Regions from separate parts of the Sodalis sp. RH20 genome, predicted to be linked through region 1. Evidence: predicted binding sites of a transcription regulator. Region 1 holds the regulator's gene; each other region holds the start of a gene.
The links. Region 1 encodes PurR, which represses purine synthesis genes. Its sites were predicted from a motif close to CANGCAAACGTTTGCNTG; they were not measured.

Region 1 (4,984 bases):
CAGCGCAAATCCCAGGCAGCGGCGGCAAAAACCGGTGACCGGCGCAAACGCAAACCGGTAAAAATAGCCAAGAAAAGCAAACCTGTCGCCAGCGCGCCCGCCGTCAGTGAAAAAGCCAGCATTAAAAAATCGCCGGAACCGGCGCATGAAAAAGCCGGCGTGAAACGGCCTTTGGAACCCGCGGTGGTGAAAACCGGCGCGAAGAAAAGCAAAACCTCCCCTCTTGCCAAGGCATCAAAAACCACGGCGACGAAAAAAATAGCCTCCTTCACTCCGCCGAAAAAAGGCTATAAAAAAGGTTACGGCCGGCACCGGATGATAAAAGATCAGGCGGCGGTAGAACTGCTGGCCAACGATCAGCCGATAAAGATGAGCGAGAGCCATAAGAAACGCTACCAGACCGCCAAGCTTACCGCCATGAATAAACTCCTCTCCCAAATGGGCAAGCCTTACCGTTGGGGCGGCATGTCGCCTAATACCGGCTTTGACTGCAGCGGCCTGATTTATTATGCCTACAAGGATGTGGTACGCATCCATATGCCGCGCACCGCCAACGAAATGTACCACCTGCGCGACGCAGCGCCGGTTAAGAAAGACGAGCTGGAAAGCGGCGACCTGGTCTTTTTCCATATTTCCAATCGCGGCGCGGCGGATCACGTCGGCGTCTATCTTGGCAATGGTCGCTTTATCCAGTCGCCCCGCACCGGCAGCGATATCCGTATCAGCTATCTGAGTGAGGATTATTGGCAGGATCATTACGTGGGCGCCCGCCGGGTGGTCACGCCGAAAAATATCCGCTGAAGGCGCGCCGGAAAAAAAAGAGGAGCCAAGGCTCCTCTTTTTTATATCTGAACCGAGAGGGTGTCAGTTCATGACGGCGGTAAAGCTGAAGACAATAATCACCAGCAGCGAGAACACCGTGGTCAGTAACGACATTTTTAAATCGCTGTCCATTCTATCTCCTTAACGTAAACCAGGGCGCCGGCCTTATCCACCGGCCCGCAGAGCAGTTATCGTCAGTTTGCCATAACAGCGATGAAAAAGCTTGCTCCCAACCTGTAGCCGCCACATTTAACACTTTCACTTTGGCGCGGGATGAACGAAAATTAACGGTTAATTCCACAGCGTCGGAAAGTGCTTGCGCCTTCGACAGACATTATTCCAGCCAGGGCGTACGGGAGTATCAAAGGCATGGCAACCATTAAAGATGTGGCAAAACGCGCTAATGTATCGACAACCACCGTTTCGCATGTGATCAATAAAACCCGTTTTGTTGCGCAAGACACTCAAATTGCCGTGCTGGACGCCATTAAACAACTGCATTATTCACCCAGCGCCGTGGCGCGCAGCCTGAAGGTCAATCGCACCAAGTCCATCGGCCTGCTCGCCAGCACCAGCGAGGCGCCCTATTTCGCCGAAATTATCGAGGCGATTGAGCACCATTGCTTTGCTCGCGGTTATACCCTGATATTGTGCAATTCGCACAATGATCTCGAAAAACAGCGCGCCTATCTGGCGATGCTGGCGCAAAAGCGCGTCGACGGCCTGCTGGTGATGTGCGCCGAGTATCCCGAAACGCTGCTGGATATGCTTGAGGAATATCAGCATATCCCCATGGTGGTCATGGATTGGGGTGAGGCCCGCCGTGATTTTACCGACACCATTATCGATAACGCCTTTGCCGGCGGTTATATGGCGACGCAATATTTGCTTAAACGCGGCCATCGCGCCATCGGCGCCATTCCCGGACAGCTGGCGCGCAACACCGGCGGCGGCCGCCACCGCGGCTATCTGCATGCCATGGCGGAGGCCGGCATCCCGTTAAACGACCGCTGGATTGTGCAAGGCAATTTCGAGCCTGAATCCGGCTACCTGGCGATGAAACAAATCCTGGCGCAAACGCCGCGTCCCACCGCGGTCTTCTGCGGCGGCGACATTATGGCCATGGGCGCACTGTGCGCCATTAATGAAATGGGCCTGAGCGTACCTGAGGATATTTCTATCATCGGCTACGACAACGTGCGCAATTCGTGCTTTTTCAGCCCGGCGCTGACCACCATCCATCAGCCTAAAGAGGATTTGGGCGAGGCGGCGCTTACCATGCTGCTCGATAGGATTACCAGCAAACGCGAGAACGCCAAAACCATCGAAGTCCATCCGTCGCTGATTGAACGCCGTTCGGTCGCAGACGGTCCCTTCCCCGCTTAAGGCCACGCGCCAGGCCCGGGCAACCGGCTGGCGCCTCCAGGGTCTGTTGCTATGTAAAGCGCCGTCCGCCTCGGACACAAGATTTTTCATATAATGATCTCTGTGCAAAGAGTTATTGTTTCAGCGAGAAATCATTAAGTTATAATGGGAAATACATTAGCGCGTTAGCTATTGTCTAAATTAAAATGCAGGCTTATACTCAATATCGTTAACAATTATAACGAGTTGTCTAATAAATTTGTATAAAAGTATGTCGTGTTTTCCAACATGACATCACCCTTTTATAAAGCGCCCGGCTAAGTCGCAGTCTAAGGTTTACTTTATATTCCTCTGTTGATGGTGATACTTCAGACACCACGGATAACCGTGGATTCTTATAAAGCCCGCAGGCATGGTGAGTGCTTTTCCTGACGGGGCACTGCAGAAGAAAGGTGATGGAGAAGCTATGAGTTCCTCGTGCGTTGAAGACCTGAGCTTTCATGATAATGATTGGTACCGTATCGTCCATGAATTGCTCTCTGAAGCCGGTATTGAACTCAATGGTTCAAGACCATTTGATATCCGAATCAAGAATCCGGGATTTTTTAAGCGCGTATTGCAGGATGGATCTTTGGGATTGGGCGAGAGTTACATGGATGGCTGGTGGGAGTGTGAGCGGCTGGACATTTTTTTCCAGCGTGTTCTCAGGGCGGGTCTGGAGAATAAACTTCCGCATCATTTAAAAGATACCTTACGCATTGCCGCCGCCCGGCTGATGAACCTCCAGTCGCGCAAGCGGGCCTGGATCGTGGGCAAAGAACATTACGATTTGGGTAACGATCTGTTTGAAAAGATGCTCGATCCCTATATGCAATATTCCTGCGGCTACTGGAAACAGGCGACCACCCTCGAGGAAGCCCAGCAGGATAAGCTGAAGATGATTTGCGAAAAACTGCAGCTGCGACCCGGCCTGACGCTGCTGGACGTGGGCTGCGGCTGGGGCGGGCTTGCCGCCTACGCGGCCAGGAATTATGGCGTATCGGTACAGGGCGTCACTATCTCTGCCGAGCAGCAAAAGCTGGCGCAAACGCGCTGCGAGGGACTGGATGTCACCATTTTGCTGCAGGACTATCGCGATCTGGATATGCAATTTGACCGTATTGTTTCAGTCGGCATGTTCGAACACGTAGGCCCCAAGAATTACGCCACCTATTTCGACGTTATCGATCGCAACCTGAAACGCGACGGTCTGTTCCTGCTGCATACCATCGGCTCGAATATCACCGATATGAATGTCGACCCGTGGATTAATAAGTATATTTTCCCCAACGGCTGCCTGCCGTCGGTACAGCAAATTGCCCATGCCAGCGAAAAGCATTTTGTTATGGAAGACTGGCATAACTTCGGCTCTGATTACGACAAAACGCTCATGGCCTGGTATGAACGTTTTGTCGCCGCCTGGCCGGCGCTGTCCAACAAATACTCCGACCGTTTTTACCGTATGTTCAGTTATTACCTGAATGCCTGCGCGGGGGCATTCCGCGCGCGCAATATCCATTTATGGCAGGTATTATTCAGCCCGGAAGGCGTGGATGGCGGTATTCGCGTACCCCGTTAATACCATGGCACGCCAGGCCCTTTAACACCGCACTCAAGACAGGCGTGGTAAAGGGAGAGCGCGCCGATGGGGGCGATGCGGCCATCTCCTGGCCGCCAGAGCGCCCCATGGCACGCTAGGCCCGCCAACACCGCACTCAAGGCAGGCGTGTTAAAGGGTATTTAACGTCGCGGCAATCGCCGCTTCCCGCTGCGCCAGCACACGCTCCACCGTATCCACCACCGCCTGGGTCTGGGGATCGATTTCAATATTGATCCGCTGCCCCAGCCTTTTTTTACCCAACGTGGTGCGCATCAGGGTTTCCGGTATTAAATGCACGCAAAATTTATCGGCCGCCACCTCGCCGATAGTCAGGCTGATGCCGTCGATGCCGATATATCCTTTATACAGGACATATTTCATCAGCGCTTTGTCCGGCATTCTGAACCAAATCTGCCGATTATTTTCCGACGTCACGATTTTCACAATCTCGGCAGTGCACATGATATGCCCGGACATCACATGTCCGCCGATCTCGGCGTTAAAGGTGGCGGCGCGTTCTACGTTCACCTCATCCCCCACCTGCAGATCGCCCAGATTGGTCACCCGCAGCGTCTCTTTCATCAAATCAAACGCCACCACGTCGCCGTTAATGCCGCTCACCGTCAGGCAACAGCCGTTGTGCGCCACGGAGGCGCCCTCCTCCAGACCGGACAACATCGCCGCCGGCAGGGAAACGAAATGCGTGCGAAAATTCGCTTTTTCTTCAATTGCCACAATGGGCGCGGTGCCCTGAACAATACCCGTAAACATAACCTTGGCCTCTGTAAACCACCGCTGGAATCAGTCAGGCTAGTGTGCACGATTTCCCCAGGAAATCCAAATCCGCCGCCGCACGGATTTGTGTCGTCCCGCACTGGTATAACCGGACAAATGCTTTACACTATGCCGCAGATTTTTAACCTTTATGTTAACTTTCGCCTGCTTATTCCATACACATAAAACCATAGGTGCCTACGTGCAGAAGTACTTCCTGGAAGCGCGTACATTAATGTCCTTGGCCATACCGGTTATTTTCGCGCAAATAGCCCAAACGTCGATGGGCGTGGTCGATACCATCATGTCCGGCTCCGTCAGCGCGACGGATATGGCGGCGGTTGCCGTCGGCACGTCCATCTGGCTGCCCACCATCCTGTTCGG
Region 2 (4,984 bases), 1.0 Mb from region 1:
CCATATAAATATTTTCATAAATGGAAATATCAGGGCACAGGGCGATTTCCTGGTGAACCAGACCGATGCCCAGCCGCTGGGCGTCGGCGGGAGAGTGGATCGCAACCGGCCGCTCATTCACCCAGATGCGTCCGGCATCGGGTTTGATGATGCCGTCGATGATATTCATCAGGGTGGATTTTCCCGCGCCGTTTTCTCCCGCCAGGGCGTGGATTTCCCCGGCCGCCAGGGCAAACTCGACGTTATCCAATGCCTTGACGGGGCCAAAGGATTTGCTGATGCCGCTAAGCCGTAAAGCTAGGGGTGCTGACATGGCCTCTCCCTCAGGGTTAAATGTAATGACATGGCGAACTTCCCGCGCGTGAACGCGCCGCAGACAACCGGCGCGCCGCGCGCCGGCGTGGCGGGTACCCTACTCATTAATTCCTTTGGTGCCCCGGCGTTTCAAATAGCCGTCCCAGCGGAAATCATCGGCGTTATCTTTGGTGACCACGGCATAGCCGTTATCCAGCAAGGGGAAGGAAAAGGGGTTGGCGCCGGTGCGTTTGGCATCATTCATCGGATCGATCAGGTCAGGATGAGCCGCCAGGAACAGCGTCATAAATCCCATATAGCCCTGCACCCCCTGGTTGGGATCGATGGCGGCGAACACCTGGCCCGCCTTGATCATATCCAGCACCTTGGCGTTCACGTCCACCGTTATCACCTTAACCTTACCGCCGTTTTCCACCACCGCCTGGGCGGCGCCGATGGCGGAACTGGCTTCCGGCATAAACAGCACCGACAGGTTGGGATGCGCCTGCAGGATAGACAGTACGGCATTGTAGGCTTTCGACGGATCCTGATTGGTCGCCGCGCGGCCCACCAGTTTGATATCCGGGTAATGGGTTTTCATTTCGTCGATAAAGGCGCTGACCCGCCGGTCGTGATTGTCCTGGCCGGGATTTTCCAGCACCGCGTACTCCCCTTTGCCGTTAATGGCTTTGCCCATCAGGTCGGCGGCGGCGCGGCCTTCGCGAAAGTTATCGGAGGTAATATAGGCGACGCGTTTGCTGTTGGGCGAATCGGCGGCAAAGGTCACCACCGGGATGCCGGCCTCCGCCGCCCGATTAATCGGCTCGATAAAGGGATCGGGGTTCATCGGATGCAAAAAAATGCCGGCCGGTTTTTGCGCCAGTACCTGTTCAAAACTGGCCAACTGCTGATTGACGTCATACGCCGGCGTGCCGCCATACACCGTTTTACAGCCCAGTTGGTGCGCCGCCTGTTTGAACATCTCATACACCGGAAACCAATACTCCACGCCGGTGACCATCACATTCATATAATACGTTTCGCCCGGCTTGCAGCGAAACTGGGGGCCGTCGTCGGCCGCAGCCTGGGCGCCGCCGACCAGGGCGGCAAGAAAAAGGGTCAACGCAAGCAGGTGTTTTATCATGGTATTTCCCCGGAAAACGATGGGTTGGCCTGGCTCAGCCGCGACGGCGAAACAACAACGGAACCACGAGCCCGGGAATCGCTGTAATTTATTTCATAATAAAGAAATAAATTACACCGCTATGTATAGATAATGTGAAAAAAATGTTCAAGAAAGGGTTGATTTCTGATGCGCGAAGCGTGAGAGAGGTCAAAAAGACGTGCGGAAATGTGATGTCACGCAAGCCTGCCGAGGGTGGCCGCGACCCTGGCGCCACACCGGAGCGGCCGCGCCGCGCACCATAAAGGCGCCCACGCACCTTAATGGTGAGGCGACGGCACGCTTATGGTGCCGCCGTCCGCGCAACCGATTACGTTTTTGCTGCGGCAAATTTAGAATTACCTATATAATGCGCCTGCTTCACCCATTGCCGCCTTTGGCATGCGGTTGCAATAGTGGCATAGCGATTGCTTTGGCTGTGCAGACAACTTCAATGAGAAAACTCCCATGTTAGAAAAACTATTTCAATTAAAGGCCCATCGTACCAACGTACGAACCGAAATTCTGGCCGGGCTGACCACCTTTTTGGCAATGGCATATATTCTGTTTGTTAACCCGTCGATCCTGAGCGCCACCGGTATGGATAAAGGCTCGGTGTTTGTCGCCACCTGTCTGGCCGCCGCCATCGGTTCGGCGCTGATGGGCTTTATCGCCAACTACCCGATCGCGCTGGCGCCGGGCATGGGGCTAAACGCGTTCTTTACCTATACCGTGGTTTTACATATGGGTTATACCTGGCAGATTGCGCTGGGAGCGGTGTTTTTATCGGCGCTGATTTTCTTCGCGCTGTCGATTTTCAAGATCCGCGAGTGGATCATCACCAGCATTCCGTTGCCGCTGCGCTCGGGCATTGCCGCCGGGATTGGGTTATTCCTGGCCATTATCGCCCTTGAAGGCGCCGGCATCGTGGTCGCCAATCCGGCCACCCTGGTGGGCCTGGGCGATTTAGGCAAAGCGGGTCCGCTGTTCGCCATGTTGGGGTTTGTGCTGATTGTAGTGCTGGAAGCCCGCCGGGTGCCCGGCGCGGTGCTGATCGGCATCCTGGCGGTGACGTTCCTGTCCATCGCCATGGGTTACAGCCAATTTTTCGGCGTGATCTCCATGCCGCCGTCCATTGCGCCGACCTTTTTGCAGCTTGATATTCGCGGCGCGCTGAATATTTCCCTGGTAAGCGTGGTGTTCGCGTTCCTGTTCGTGGACGTGTTCGATAATTCCGGTACCCTGATAGGCGTAACCAAACGCGCCGGCCTGACCGACGAGGCGGGCAATATCCCGCGCATGGGTAAAGCGCTCATCGCCGACAGCGCCGCCGCGCTGTTCGGCTCGCTGCTCGGCACCTCCACCACCACCAGTTATATCGAGTCGGCAGCGGGCGTCAGCGCCGGCGGCCGTACCGGCCTGACCGCGATCGTGGTGGGCATCCTGTTTCTGCTCAGCCTGTTCTTCGCGCCGCTGGCCTCCAGCGTGCCGGCATTCGCCACCGCGCCCGCCCTGCTGTTTATCGCGGTGCTGATGACCTCGGGCCTGGCGGAAATCGACTGGAAGGACATCACCGTCGCGGCGCCCGTCACCGTTACCGCGCTGACCATGCCGCTGACCTACTCTATCGCCAACGGCATCGCCTTCGGCTTTATCACCTGGACGGTGGTAAAACTGCTGGCCGGACGCACCCGCGACCTGAACGCGGCGCTGATCGTGCTGTCAATTCTGTTTGTGATTAAGCTGGGCTGGCTCAGCGCCTGATTATCGTCTTCCCTCTACCCCGCCGGCGCCCGCCCGCGGGGTATTTTTTTGCCGTGATTCGGCCCGCCTGGGCATTATTTCGCCGCCGTTGCCGGTTCGGCGCTGCGCGCATCGCCAGGGACAATCGGAGCATGTATGCTGAACCCCGGCGCCGAACAGGCCCACAGATACAGCGAGGCGGTGGTGCCGTAAGGCGAATAGCGGCGGCGATAGCGTTCGAAGCGCTCGCGGGGCAGTTCCTTATGGCGGTACAGATTCATCATGCCGCGTCGAATGGCCAGATCGCCCCAGCTCAGGATATCGGGCCTGCCGAGCGCAAAAATCATCAGCATTTCCGCCGTCCAGACCCCGATGCCCGGCAGGCGCGACAGGGTGGCGATCACTTCCGGGTCCGGGCGGGACGGCAGCGCCGCCAGATCCAGCTCGCCGCTCATGGCGGCGGTGGCGGCGCCCTTGATATAGAGCGCTTTTTTCATGGTCATGCCGCAGGACTGGATTTGTTCCGCGGTCAGGCTTTCCATGGCGGCGGGGGTAATGGCGCCCGCCAGCAGCGCCAGGCGGGCGTTTACCGTCAGGCCGGCCTTGGTGGAAATCTGCTGGTCGACAATATTCCTGACCAGGGCCGCGAACAGGTCCGGCATCAGGGGCCGCTCAATCATCCCGACGCGCTCGATGGCCTGCGCCATGCGTTTATCCCTTTTTGCCAGCCAGGACAGCTCTTTGGTGCCGTATTCAAATTTAGCCATAACGTCGCTCAATAGGTCTGGATGAGGAAAACAGGGTCGCGTATAAGAATACCATTTTGTTAATCAGGCCATAATTCATTTAAAATTGTTAAACTGCGGCGGCATCGACGGCGTGTGCCGGGTCACGTAACCCTTTTTCTCGAGGTAAAATGCATGAAACCACGTAAGGTGATGATCATCGGCGCGGGCAATGTCGGCTCTTCCGCCGCGTATGCCCTGCTCAACCAGCAGTTTTGCGAAGAGATCATCCTGGTGGATTTAAACCAACAGCTGGTTGAAGGCCATCGCAAGGATCTGGCGGATGCGGCGGCGTATATGCCCAGCCGTATCGTTATCAGCACCCGGCCGGCAACCGACTGCGCGGATGTCGATATCGCGGTGATTACCGTGTCCGGCGGCGGCCTGAAACCGGGGCAAACGCGGCTGGACGAGCTGGACGGCACCGCGCGCATCGTCGGCAACATCGTGCCGGAGATGATGCGCAACGGCTTCAAGGGAATTTTCCTCATCGCCACCAACCCGTGCGATATCATTACCTATCAGGTGTGGAAGCTGTCCGGCTTGCCGCGGCACCAGGTGCTGGGCACCGGCGTTTGGCTGGACACCACGCGTTTACGGCGCATCCTGGCGGAACAACTGGATATCGCCGCGCAAAGCGTGGACGCCTTTATCCTTGGCGAGCATGGCGATACGCAATTCCCGGTGTGGTCGCACTGCTCGGTATACGGCATGCCGCTTAATGAATACAGCCGGTTGAAAACCGGTCATGAGCTGGATTTCCCGGCGCTCGGCGAGCGGACGCGTCAGTTGGGTTTTGAAATCTATGCCCAAAAGGGCTGCACCGAATATGGCGTCGCCGGCACCATTACCGAAATTTGCCGCAACGTATTCACCAGCAGCCATCGCGCCCTGACGGTTTCCTGCGTGCTTGACGGCGAATATGGCAAGCAGGGCCTGGCGATCGGCGTACCGGCGGTATTGGCGCAGCGCGGCGTGGCGCAGATTATCGAGCTGGATT
Region 3 (4,984 bases), 2.7 Mb from region 1:
GAATACATTATTCCAACTGGGCAGCAGGGTAATAACGCTAAAACTGGCCGGAAAGTTTTTTATGACGCGATAAATGATAAGATCCATATCGACGGAGATGTGCCTGAAGGGCAGGGAGTTGATTATACAGTACAAAACGGTAAGAAATTTATTAAATTATATGGCGAGAATTATGAACTTAAGTATAGCGCGGGGAAAAGAACGCACGAAGTGAAATTGCGGAACCATGACGGAACGGAATCCCGGATTCCGGTATATCATGAAAAAATCAGCCATTCTTGGCATCTTGGCACACACAATAACAAACCTGCCTTCACGTTTAGACAAGAGAAAAGAATTAAGTCGTTCAAGGTGAGGTTTGACGGCGCCTATGAATATATTCAGGTTGATAACCTTAATCCCAAACACTATGGTGCCGGTAAAATTATTGAAGTCAGGTCAAAAGACACAATGGCTATGGGTGATAATGTCATAATGAGGGTGGTTGAGCTGAAGGGAGAATTAGTGCCTGTGCGCGCGGCGGTAGTGCCCAAAAGAGGCCTTAAATATGAAATTTTTAATCGGGCTATGCCTGGCCGGCGCGGCCATCCCGTCGAGTTTGACGGTCGCCGCTGGTTGTTTGAAGCGCCGACGTCAATCCATGTCGCCAAAACGCTGCGACGCGCCATTGCCAAGGATATTGTCGGGGAGAGCGTCAACGCGTTCGATTTGTCCACGCCTGATAAGCTTGGCCTGCGCTGGGATATAAATAATAATTCATATCTGAAAATTAAAAATAAATATTTTAAAGTGAAAAGATATCCGCAAACCGCATACAAGTTTTTTCTGATGAATAATCATCGAAAAATCAACCTTCGCTTCAAGAAAAATAAATTTCATGTCGAAAATTTTAGGGAAAGGATTAACGATCTCCTTAAGATTGGCATGAGCGGCCGGGGGGGACTCAGGCCGCGTAAGCATGCTGTGGATATTCTCAAGGACCTGGATGGGTTCGACCTTGAACAGGCCAAAACACTGCTGTCTCAATACCATTTCCCCCAGGAGGGACTGTTTAACGAATATTCGTTTGCCTTGCATATTGAACAGTTTAGTGAAATTCCTCCCTGGGCAAAACGGTTTAAAATTGATGAAAGCGCCGTCAATGTGGCGCCGGCGCAAGGGCGGAAAGTGCCTGTGTTTGATCCCGATGACGAATCCGTTAACCTTGAACTCCTGCTCGGTACGCAGATTGGTGAAGGTGATTACGGTATCGTTTTCCAGGATGGCCAGGATCCCAATTGGTATATCAAGATGATGCGCCCACATCCGGATGGCGACGCCGATATAGATATTGAAATGTTGGCGGAAAAGGAGGCTGAAAGCTTTCGTTTATATTATGGCCCGGAATCGGCAAAGGTATTTGCTGATAATGATGGTAATTTTTATAACAGAATGTACAAAATTCCCGGCATAACGTTAGATTCACTTCCCGAGGGCTCCCTGCCGCACGATGCAGTTGAACGCTTTGTCGATATGCTGGAAAAACTAAATAATGTCAATATGATACACGCTGATCTCCATGGGGCGAATATGTTGTGGGATGCAGAAAGTGAAATGTTTTTCCCCATTGATATCATTGATATTAAAAAAGATTTTTTTCGCAGCGGCAACGACTATAAACACAGTCTAAACATGCGTGGCGAAGAAAGATGGGACGATGTGATTTATGAGATCAAACAAAAGATGGCGCCCTGAGGCCATGGCAAGGATGCGGCCGCTCTTTATCCGGCGATAATGAACAACGCGCCGGTGGTCACGCCAGCCGCCGCCGTGCCGCCTGGTCCAGCGAAACGTTTCGATGGCGATCACATTTTTGATGTTTCCCGCTTGTGGCTTGGCCCGTTTGTGATTATTTTCAGCCCAGCGAAACGTTTCGCTGGGAGGATCTGCCAATGAAAAAAGGATTACTGCTCAACGCCGAGGTTTCCGCGTTGATTTCCCGCTTGGGGCATACCGATGAAATCGTCATTGCCGATGCCGGGTTGCCCATACCCGCGACAGCCGCCAGGATCGATCTGGCGTTGACCCAGGGCGTGCCGGGCTTTTTACAGGTGTTCGACGTCGTGGCCAGTGAGATGCAGGTGGAAAGGGCGATAATCGCCAGCGAAATGGCCGCCCATAATCCCGCGCTGCACCAGGCGTTGCTGGCCGGGCTGTCCCAGCTGGAGCAAGCGCAGGGCAATACCATCGTCATCGACTATATCAGCCATCAGGCATTCAAAGCGCAGACCGCCCACAGCCGGGCCGTTATTCGCAGCGGGGAGTGCTCGCCCTTCGCCAACGTTATCCTCTGCTCCGGCGTCACCTTCTGAGGCATTTATGCAACCCTTACTGCAACTGAGCGGGATAGACAAGTCGTTTCCGGGCGTCAAAGCGCTTTCCGGCGCGGCGCTGACCGTGTATCCCGGCCGCGTGATGGCGCTGGTGGGGGAGAACGGCGCCGGTAAATCCACCATGATGAAGGTGTTGACCGGGATTTACAGCAAGGATGCCGGTACGCTCATATTTATGGGAAAGGAAGTTGCCTTCAGCGGCCCCAAGGCGTCGCAGGAGGCCGGTATCGGTATCATCCATCAGGAACTTAACCTGATCCCTGAACTGACGATCGCCGAAAATATCTTCCTGGGGCGCGAATTCCTTAACCGTATCGGCGGCATCGACTGGAAGCGGATGTATCGCGAAGCGGACCGACTCCTGGGCCGCCTGAACCTGGGCTATAGCAGCCACCGGTTGGTGGGGGAATTATCGATTGGCGATCAGCAGATGGTGGAAATCGCCAAGGTAATCAGCTTTAAGTCGCAGGTGATCATCATGGACGAGCCCACCGATGCGTTAACCGATACGGAAACGGCATCGCTGTTCAGTGTGATAAACGAACTGAAGCAGCAGGGGTGCGGCATTGTCTATATCTCCCATCGGCTAAAGGAAATTTTCGAGATCTGCGACGATGTCACGGTGATGCGCGACGGGCAGTTTATTGCCGAACGGCCGGTAAACGAGCTGCAGGAAGACAGGCTGATTGAAATGATGGTGGGCCGCCGCCTGGAGGAACAGTATCCGCGCGTCACACAGCGTCCGGGCGAGGAGCGCCTGCTGGTCAGCCACCTGTCGGGCCCCGGGGTGCATGACGTCAGTTTCTCCCTACGCCAGGGGGAAATCCTGGGCTGCGCCGGGCTGATGGGCGCCGGCCGTACCGAACTGATGAAAACCCTCTATGGCGCCGCCAGGCGCACCGGCGGCAGCGTGACGCTCGACGGACGTGCCGTGGTCGCCAGGTCGCCCCAGGACGGGCTTGCCAACGGCATTGTCTATATTTCCGAGGATCGCAAGCGCGACGGACTGGTGCTGGGCATGTCGGTAAAGGAAAACATGACTTTAACCGCCCTGCGCTACTTTAGCCATCAGGCCGGTTGGCTGAAACACGCCGACGAGCGGGTGGCTGTCGGGGATTTTATCCGTTTATTTAATATCAAAACGCCGTCGATGGAGCAGCCTATCGGCCTGCTGTCCGGTGGCAACCAGCAAAAAGTCGCCATTGCGCGCGGCCTGATGACACGCCCTAAGGTGCTGATCCTGGATGAGCCGACCCGGGGCGTCGACGTGGGCGCCAAGAAAGAGATTTACCAGTTGATCAACCAGTTTAAACAGGAAGGGCTCTCCATCATCCTGGTGTCCTCCGAGATGCCGGAGGTCCTTGGCATGAGCGATCGCGTCATGGTGATGCATGAAGGCCGCTTAAGCGGCATATTCCCCATCGAACAGGCCACCCAGGAAGTGCTGATGGCCGCGGCCGTCGGCAAGCTTTATCGTACCCAGCAGGAGAATCAGTAATGAATTCCCGGACTATCCCCGTTAAACGCGGCATCAGCAAAGCCTGGCTGCTGGAGCAAAAATCGTTGATTGCGCTGCTGGTGCTGATCGCCGTGGTTTCTTCAATGAGCGCCAATTTTTTCAGCCTCAACAATCTGTTCAATATTCTCCAGCAGACCTCGGTCAACGCCATCATGGCGGTGGGTATGACGCTGGTGATCCTCACCGCAGGCATTGACTTGTCCGTCGGGTCCCTGCTGGCGCTGACCGGCGCGGTAGCCGCCTCGGTGGTGGGGCTGGAAATGAATGTCATGGTGGCGGTGGGCGCCTCCCTGGCGCTGGGCGCGGCCATCGGCGCCATCACCGGCCTGATTGTGGCGAAGGGCAGGGTACAGGCCTTTATCGCCACCCTGGTCATGATGCTGCTGCTGCGCGGTATCACCATGGTGTATACCAACGGCAGTCCGGTAAACACCGGTTTCAGCGATACGGCCGACGCGTTTGGCTGGTTTGGCATCGGTCGTCCCCTTGGCGTGCCCACGCCGGTATGGATCATGGCCGTGGTGTTTCTTGCCGCCTGGTACATGCTGCATCACACCCGCCTGGGCCGTTATATCTATGCGCTGGGCGGTAATGAAGCCGCCACCCGGCTGTCCGGCATTAGCGTCGATCGGGTCAAGGTCATCGTCTACGCGCTGTGCGGGTTGCTCGCGGCGTTGGCGGGCGTTATCGAAGTGGCGCGCCTGTCCTCGGCGCAGCCCACGGCGGGTACCGGCTATGAGCTGGACGCCATCGCCGCGGTGGTGCTGGGCGGTACCAGCCTGTCCGGCGGGAAAGGGCGCATCATGGGGACGCTGGTCGGCGCGCTGATCCTGGGCTTTCTTAATAACGGACTGAATTTATTGAGCGTTTCCTCCTACTACCAGATGATTGTTAAAGCCGTGGTGATTTTGTTGGCGGTGCTGGTAGATAACAAAAGCAGTAAATAACCTCTCCCGCAGGAATGATAAAGATGAAAATGAAAAAATTAGCTTTTTTGATGTCCGCCGTGGCGTTAAGCGCCACTCTCAGCGCCAATGCCCTGGCGAAAGACAGCATCGCGCTGGTGGTGTCCACGCTGAATAATCCGTTCTTC
Region 4 (4,984 bases), 390 kb from region 1:
CGCGCTGGCGGGTATAGATGGCGTACTCATTGCCTTGCTCATAGCGGCTCTGGTAACGATAACCGCGCCGGACGTAGGGTACCGAGCGATCCTGCGGCGGTATGCGCTCCACCATTTCGGTAAATAAGCGGTGGCGCAACTCCTCATGGCCCTCCATCATGGCTTGGCCATAGGTATTCTCTTGGGCCAGGTAGTCCAGCACGGCCGGGTCTTCACGTTTGTCGTCGCGCAGCCAGTAATAATCATCGACGCGTGTCTCACCATGCACGGTCAGGTTATGCGGTCTTTTTTCAGCTATTGGGGGAAATCTCATACGCACCCTTCCTTATTTCTCATAAGAAACAGAGTGGCACGAATATGCCGGGTTGCCAAGCGCAGCCGATTTTATCGCCTGCGCCGGCAACGGGGGGTCAGCGTGGCGGGACGGCGGTTATCTGGGCTTTAAGCTGTTGTTCGAGGCCGGTTTTTACGTCATCAGGAATTTTCAGCGCCAGCGCCAGCGCATCCATATAGCTTCTTTCCATAAAATGATCGACGTCGACCACCGCGCAGCTGAGGTAATAGATCTCCAGGGCCTCGTCCTCGCTGTGAATATCCTGCGCCAGGCGCGCCGGGTCCAGCGGCTGGGCGATGGCGTCCTGGACCAGATGCTCCACATCCTCGCCCAGTCCCAACTGCTGCAGGTTGTCCCGAATGGCCCGTTGCTCATGGTCGTCGATGTGGCCGTCGGCCTTGGCGGCAAAGACCAGGGCCGTCACCAGCCGCTGCGTGCGACGGTCAATGGGCGTGGGAGGCTGGGTAAACTGCGCATCGTGCTGATGGGTTTCGCGCACGCGTTTTTTATATTGGTCCCACAGCACCGCGCCTATCGCGGCGCCGCCGCCGATAAATAGGGCGTTCTTGCCCACCGCGCCCATCATCTTGCGTGACGATTTATTGGCCACCAGCAGGCCGGCCAGCCCGCCAAGCGCTCCGGGCGCCAGCAGGCCCGCCAGGTTGCCGCCCTGATCCCCCGGCCCGCCCTTTTGCTGGACCAGGGTCTGGATTTTCTGCAGCCACTGATTCATTGCCGTTCCCCTTTAGGTGGTGTATGCCGGACGGTGCCCGGCGCCACATGTCCTAACCTAGCGGATATTGTGTCAAGTTGTTAAAAGGGTTTGCAAAGATAGCGTGGCCGCCGATGTCCGGACGCGCATTTCACGCCGCGCGTCCGGCAGGGAGTGTTATTGCTGGAGGGAATAACTTATTTCACCTTTTTCACAATCAAGGTTCACAGCATAGGCGCGATCGGCGGTTTGCCCGCGAATTTTCAGCGGCGCCTGCCAGTTGTCGCCGTTGCCGGTGATATCCTCGGGGTTGACCTGGGCGACAATGGTATCGCCGCCCAGGGCCTTTTTATCGTCGTCGGTGTGGGGAAAGCGATTCTGGGTGTAGTCCTGTTTAATCAGCTCCGCCACCTGGGGGGCGTTGAGATCGGGACAGGCCGCAACCTTATACGTCTTCCCGGGCTGGCTTTTTTTGGCCGGTTCCTTCGCCGTCGGCGTTTTATTATCGGCGGCGGCCGGCGCGGCTTCCGCCTTGGCCTTCTCCGCCGGGGCCTTTTTAGCCGGCGCCGGTTTATCGGCGGCCGGGGGCTCCTCCGGCTGTTTTTTAACCGGGGCGGCGGCCGGCGGCGTTGCCGGGGCCGGCGCGGCGTCATTAGCCGGCGGTGTCTGTGCCGGAGCGGCGTTATTCGCCGGCGCCGGGGCGGCGGTGCCCGGTTGCGTATTCTGCGTTTGTCCGGCGGGCTGCTGAGTGGTGGACGCGCCTTCCGTGGACGTTTGCGAGGCGGCGGCCTGCCCAGCCGCCTGCGGTGTTTGATCTTCCGCGGCCGCGAGTGACGGCAGCAACATGCCGATGACGATGACGCCTAACAGGCCGATTCCCGTTTTATGCATAAAACCTCCACTTGTTCTGATTATCCGTTCTCAAGGTATTGAATGATAATAGCCGGTTAAAATTACGTTGAGAACGGGAATTATACGAACTATAACAAAAGCCGGGCGTTTTTGGCGGCGTCCAGGCCGATTCCCACGTCCTGCACTCCCCTCTTCGTACCGGCGCTGCTGCACGCGCAATCGTTTTCGTTTATACTGCGCGCAATTTTTATCAGGTCAGGGGAAAGCGGATGTTAATCATAGGCACGGCGTTACGTCCCGGCGCCACGCGGGTCATGCTGCTGGGCAGCGGTGAACTGGGCAAAGAGGTGGCGATTGAGTGTCAACGGCTTGGCGTCGAGGTGATTGCCGTCGATCGTTATGCGAACGCCCCGGCGATGCATGTCGCCCATCGCGCGCACGTCATCAATATGCTGGACGGCGATGCGCTCAGGGCGGTGATTGAACTGGAACGGCCCGATTTTATCGTGCCGGAAATCGAAGCCATCGCCACCGACATGCTGGTAGCCCTTGAACATGAGGGCCATCATGTGGTGCCCTGCGCGCAGGCCACGCGCCTGACCATGAACCGCGAGGGCATCCGCCGCCTGGCGGCGGAAACGCTGGACCTGCCCACTTCCGCCTACCGTTTTGCCGCCGACCGCGCCGGGCTGGACCAGGCGGTATCGGCCATCGGCTATCCTTTGATTATCAAACCGGTGATGAGTTCGTCGGGTAAAGGCCAGAGCCTGGTGCGCGACGCCGCCGGCCTGGACGCGGCCTGGGACTATGCGCAGCAGGGCGGCCGCGCCGGCGGCGGCAAGGTGATTGTCGAGGGCCTGGTCCCCTTTGATTTTGAAATTACCCTGCTTACCGTCAGCGCCGTCGATGGTATCCATTTCTGCGATCCCATCGGTCATCGCCAGGAGGACGGCGATTACCGGGAATCCTGGCAGCCGCAGCACATGAGCGCGGTGGCGTTGCAACGGGCGCGGGATATCGCACAACAGGTCGTGACCGCCCTGGGCGGCCGCGGATTGTTCGGCGTTGAGCTGTTTGTGCGCGGCGACGAGGTGATATTCAGCGAAGTGTCGCCGCGTCCGCATGATACCGGCATGGTGACCCTTATCTCCCAGGATCTGTCCGAATTCGCCCTGCATGTGCGCGCCTTCCTCGGCCTGCCCGTCGGCGCGATCCGCCAGTACGGCCCGGCGGCGTCGGCGGTTATCCTGCCGGAGCTGACCAGCAGCGACGTGCGTTTCAGCGGCCTGGAGCAGGCGCTGAAAGCGCAAACGCAGATCAGGCTGTTCGGCAAGCCGGAAATCGGCGGCAAGCGCCGTCTTGGCGTGGCCCTGGCCATGGCGCAGACGGTGGAAGAGGCGGTAAAGGATGCCAAAGCCTGTGCCGCGGCGGTCAAGGTCAGCGGCTGATGCGCCAGGCCTGAACCAAAAAAAAGCTCCTCTTGCGAAGGAGCCCTTATTACCTGCCTGAATGGCGGGAGCGGATGCGCGCCGGCTTAAAGCTTGGCGCCGGCCACCGCTTCTTTAGCCAGTTCGGTGATGCGCGCATAATCGCCCGCTTCCAGCGCATCGTTAGGCACCAGCCAGGAACCGCCGATACACAGCACGCTTTTCAGCGCCAGGTAATCACGGTAGTTCTTCGGTGAAATGCCGCCGGTGGGGCAGAAACGCACCTGCGAGAACGGACCGGCAATCGCTTGCAACGCCTTAACGCCGCCGTTGGCCTCGGCCGGGAAAAATTTGAACTCGCGCAGGCCGTAATCCATACCGAGCATCAGTTCGGAAACAGTGGCGATACCCGGGATCAGCGGAATGGTGCCCGCGACGGCCGCTTTCAGCAAGGGTTCGGTCAGGCCAGGGCTGATGGCGAACTGCGCGCCGGCAGCGGTCACTTCCGCCAACTGCTCCACATTGGTCACGGTGCCCGCGCCAACGATGGCCTCGGGAACTTCTTTGGCGATGGCGCGGATGGCGTCCATCGCGCAGGGGGTGCGCAACGTGACTTCCAGTACGCGCACGCCGCCGGCGACCAGCGCTTTGGCTAAAGGAACCGCGTGTTCCAGCTTATTGATAACGATAACGGGTACTACCGGGCCTGAGGTCAGGATAGTTTCCGCGCTTGTTTTCCAATGCTTCATGACTTGCTGTCTCCGTATGAACATCATCACCGCGTGTTTAAGGCGTGGCACGCCAAAACACCGGGCTAAAAATTACCGGCGCGGGATCAACCCGGCACCGGTGGGGAATGCGGTGTTATTCAAACTCGTTCCAGGAACGGCCGTCCCGGGTAATCATGGCCACCGAGGCCACCGGCCCCCAGGTGCCCGCCTGGTAAGGCTTGGGCGCGTCATTGTCGGACGCCCAGGCTTCCATAATGGAATCCACCCAGGTCCAGGCCTCTTCCACTTCGTCGCGGCGCACAAACAGCGCCTGGATGCCGCGCATGGTTTCCAGCAGCAGCCGTTCGTAGGCATCCGCCAGATGTTCCTGGTTAAAGGTTTCACTGAAACTCAAATCCAGCTTGGTGGTTTGCAGGCGATGCTTATGATCCAGCCCCGGCACCTTATTGAGGATTTGGATATCCATGCCCTCGTCCGGTTGCAGGCGGATGGTCAGCTTGTTCTGCGGCAATTCCTGGTAGGAGTCGCGGAACAGATTCAGCGCCGGGTTCTTGAAATACACCACCACTTCGGAACATTTGGTCGGCAAACGCTTGCCGGTGCGCAAATAGAACGGCACGCCCGCCCAGCGCCAGTTGTCGATATCCACCCGGATAGACACAAAGGTCTCGGTATGGCTGGCCTTGTTGGCGCCCTCCTCCTCCAGGTAGCCCGGCACTTTCTTGCCCTGTACAAACCCTGCGGTATACTGGCCGCGCACCGTGGTATCGCGCACATTGGTGTGATCGATAGGCCGCAGGGAACGCAATACCTTCACTTTTTCGTCGCGGATGCGATCGGTGGTCAGATCGGATGGCGGCGACATGGCGATCATGGTCAGGATCTGCAGCAGATGGCTTTGGATCATGTCGCGCATCTGGCCGGCTTT

Region 2: the regulator PurR is predicted to act here: its motif matches at 1,777-1,794, upstream of ACL2XM_RS04165 (NCS2 family permease).
Region 3: the regulator PurR is predicted to act here: its motif matches at 1,901-1,918, upstream of rbsD (D-ribose pyranase).
Region 4: the regulator PurR is predicted to act here: its motif matches at 2,111-2,128, upstream of purT (formate-dependent phosphoribosylglycinamide formyltransferase).

What each region holds. Positions count from the first base shown of each region.
Region 1 is NZ_CP178733.1:1,926,754-1,931,737, reverse strand. It holds gene ACL2XM_RS08980 (NlpC/P60 family protein) at 1-801, shown strand, start outside; gene ACL2XM_RS08975 (YnhF family membrane protein) at 865-954, opposite strand; gene purR (HTH-type transcriptional repressor PurR) at 1,192-2,208, shown strand; gene cfa (cyclopropane fatty acyl phospholipid synthase) at 2,654-3,805, shown strand; gene ACL2XM_RS08960 (riboflavin synthase subunit alpha) at 3,956-4,597, opposite strand; gene ACL2XM_RS08955 (MATE family efflux transporter) at 4,803-4,984, shown strand, end outside.
Region 2 is NZ_CP178733.1:886,497-891,480, reverse strand. It holds gene ACL2XM_RS04175 (sugar ABC transporter ATP-binding protein) at 1-313, opposite strand, end outside; gene ACL2XM_RS04170 (substrate-binding domain-containing protein) at 413-1,438, opposite strand; gene ACL2XM_RS04165 (NCS2 family permease) at 1,925-3,220, shown strand; partial or broken gene ACL2XM_RS04160 (DNA-3-methyladenine glycosylase family protein) at 3,373-3,966, opposite strand; gene ACL2XM_RS04155 (L-lactate dehydrogenase) at 4,120-4,984, shown strand, end outside.
Region 3 is NZ_CP178733.1:4,581,671-4,586,654, reverse strand. It holds gene ACL2XM_RS20900 (hypothetical protein) at 1-1,734, shown strand, start outside; gene rbsD (D-ribose pyranase) at 1,932-2,351, shown strand; gene rbsA (ribose ABC transporter ATP-binding protein RbsA) at 2,359-3,870, shown strand; gene rbsC (ribose ABC transporter permease) at 3,870-4,838, shown strand; gene rbsB (ribose ABC transporter substrate-binding protein RbsB) at 4,862-4,984, shown strand, end outside.
Region 4 is NZ_CP178733.1:2,319,703-2,324,686, forward strand. It holds gene ACL2XM_RS10705 (S9 family peptidase) at 1-313, opposite strand, end outside; gene ACL2XM_RS10710 (tellurite resistance TerB family protein) at 411-1,067, opposite strand; gene ACL2XM_RS10715 (YebF family protein) at 1,224-1,937, opposite strand; gene purT (formate-dependent phosphoribosylglycinamide formyltransferase) at 2,168-3,346, shown strand; gene ACL2XM_RS10725 (bifunctional 4-hydroxy-2-oxoglutarate aldolase/2-dehydro-3-deoxy-phosphogluconate aldolase) at 3,433-4,074, opposite strand; gene zwf (glucose-6-phosphate dehydrogenase) at 4,190-4,984, opposite strand, start outside.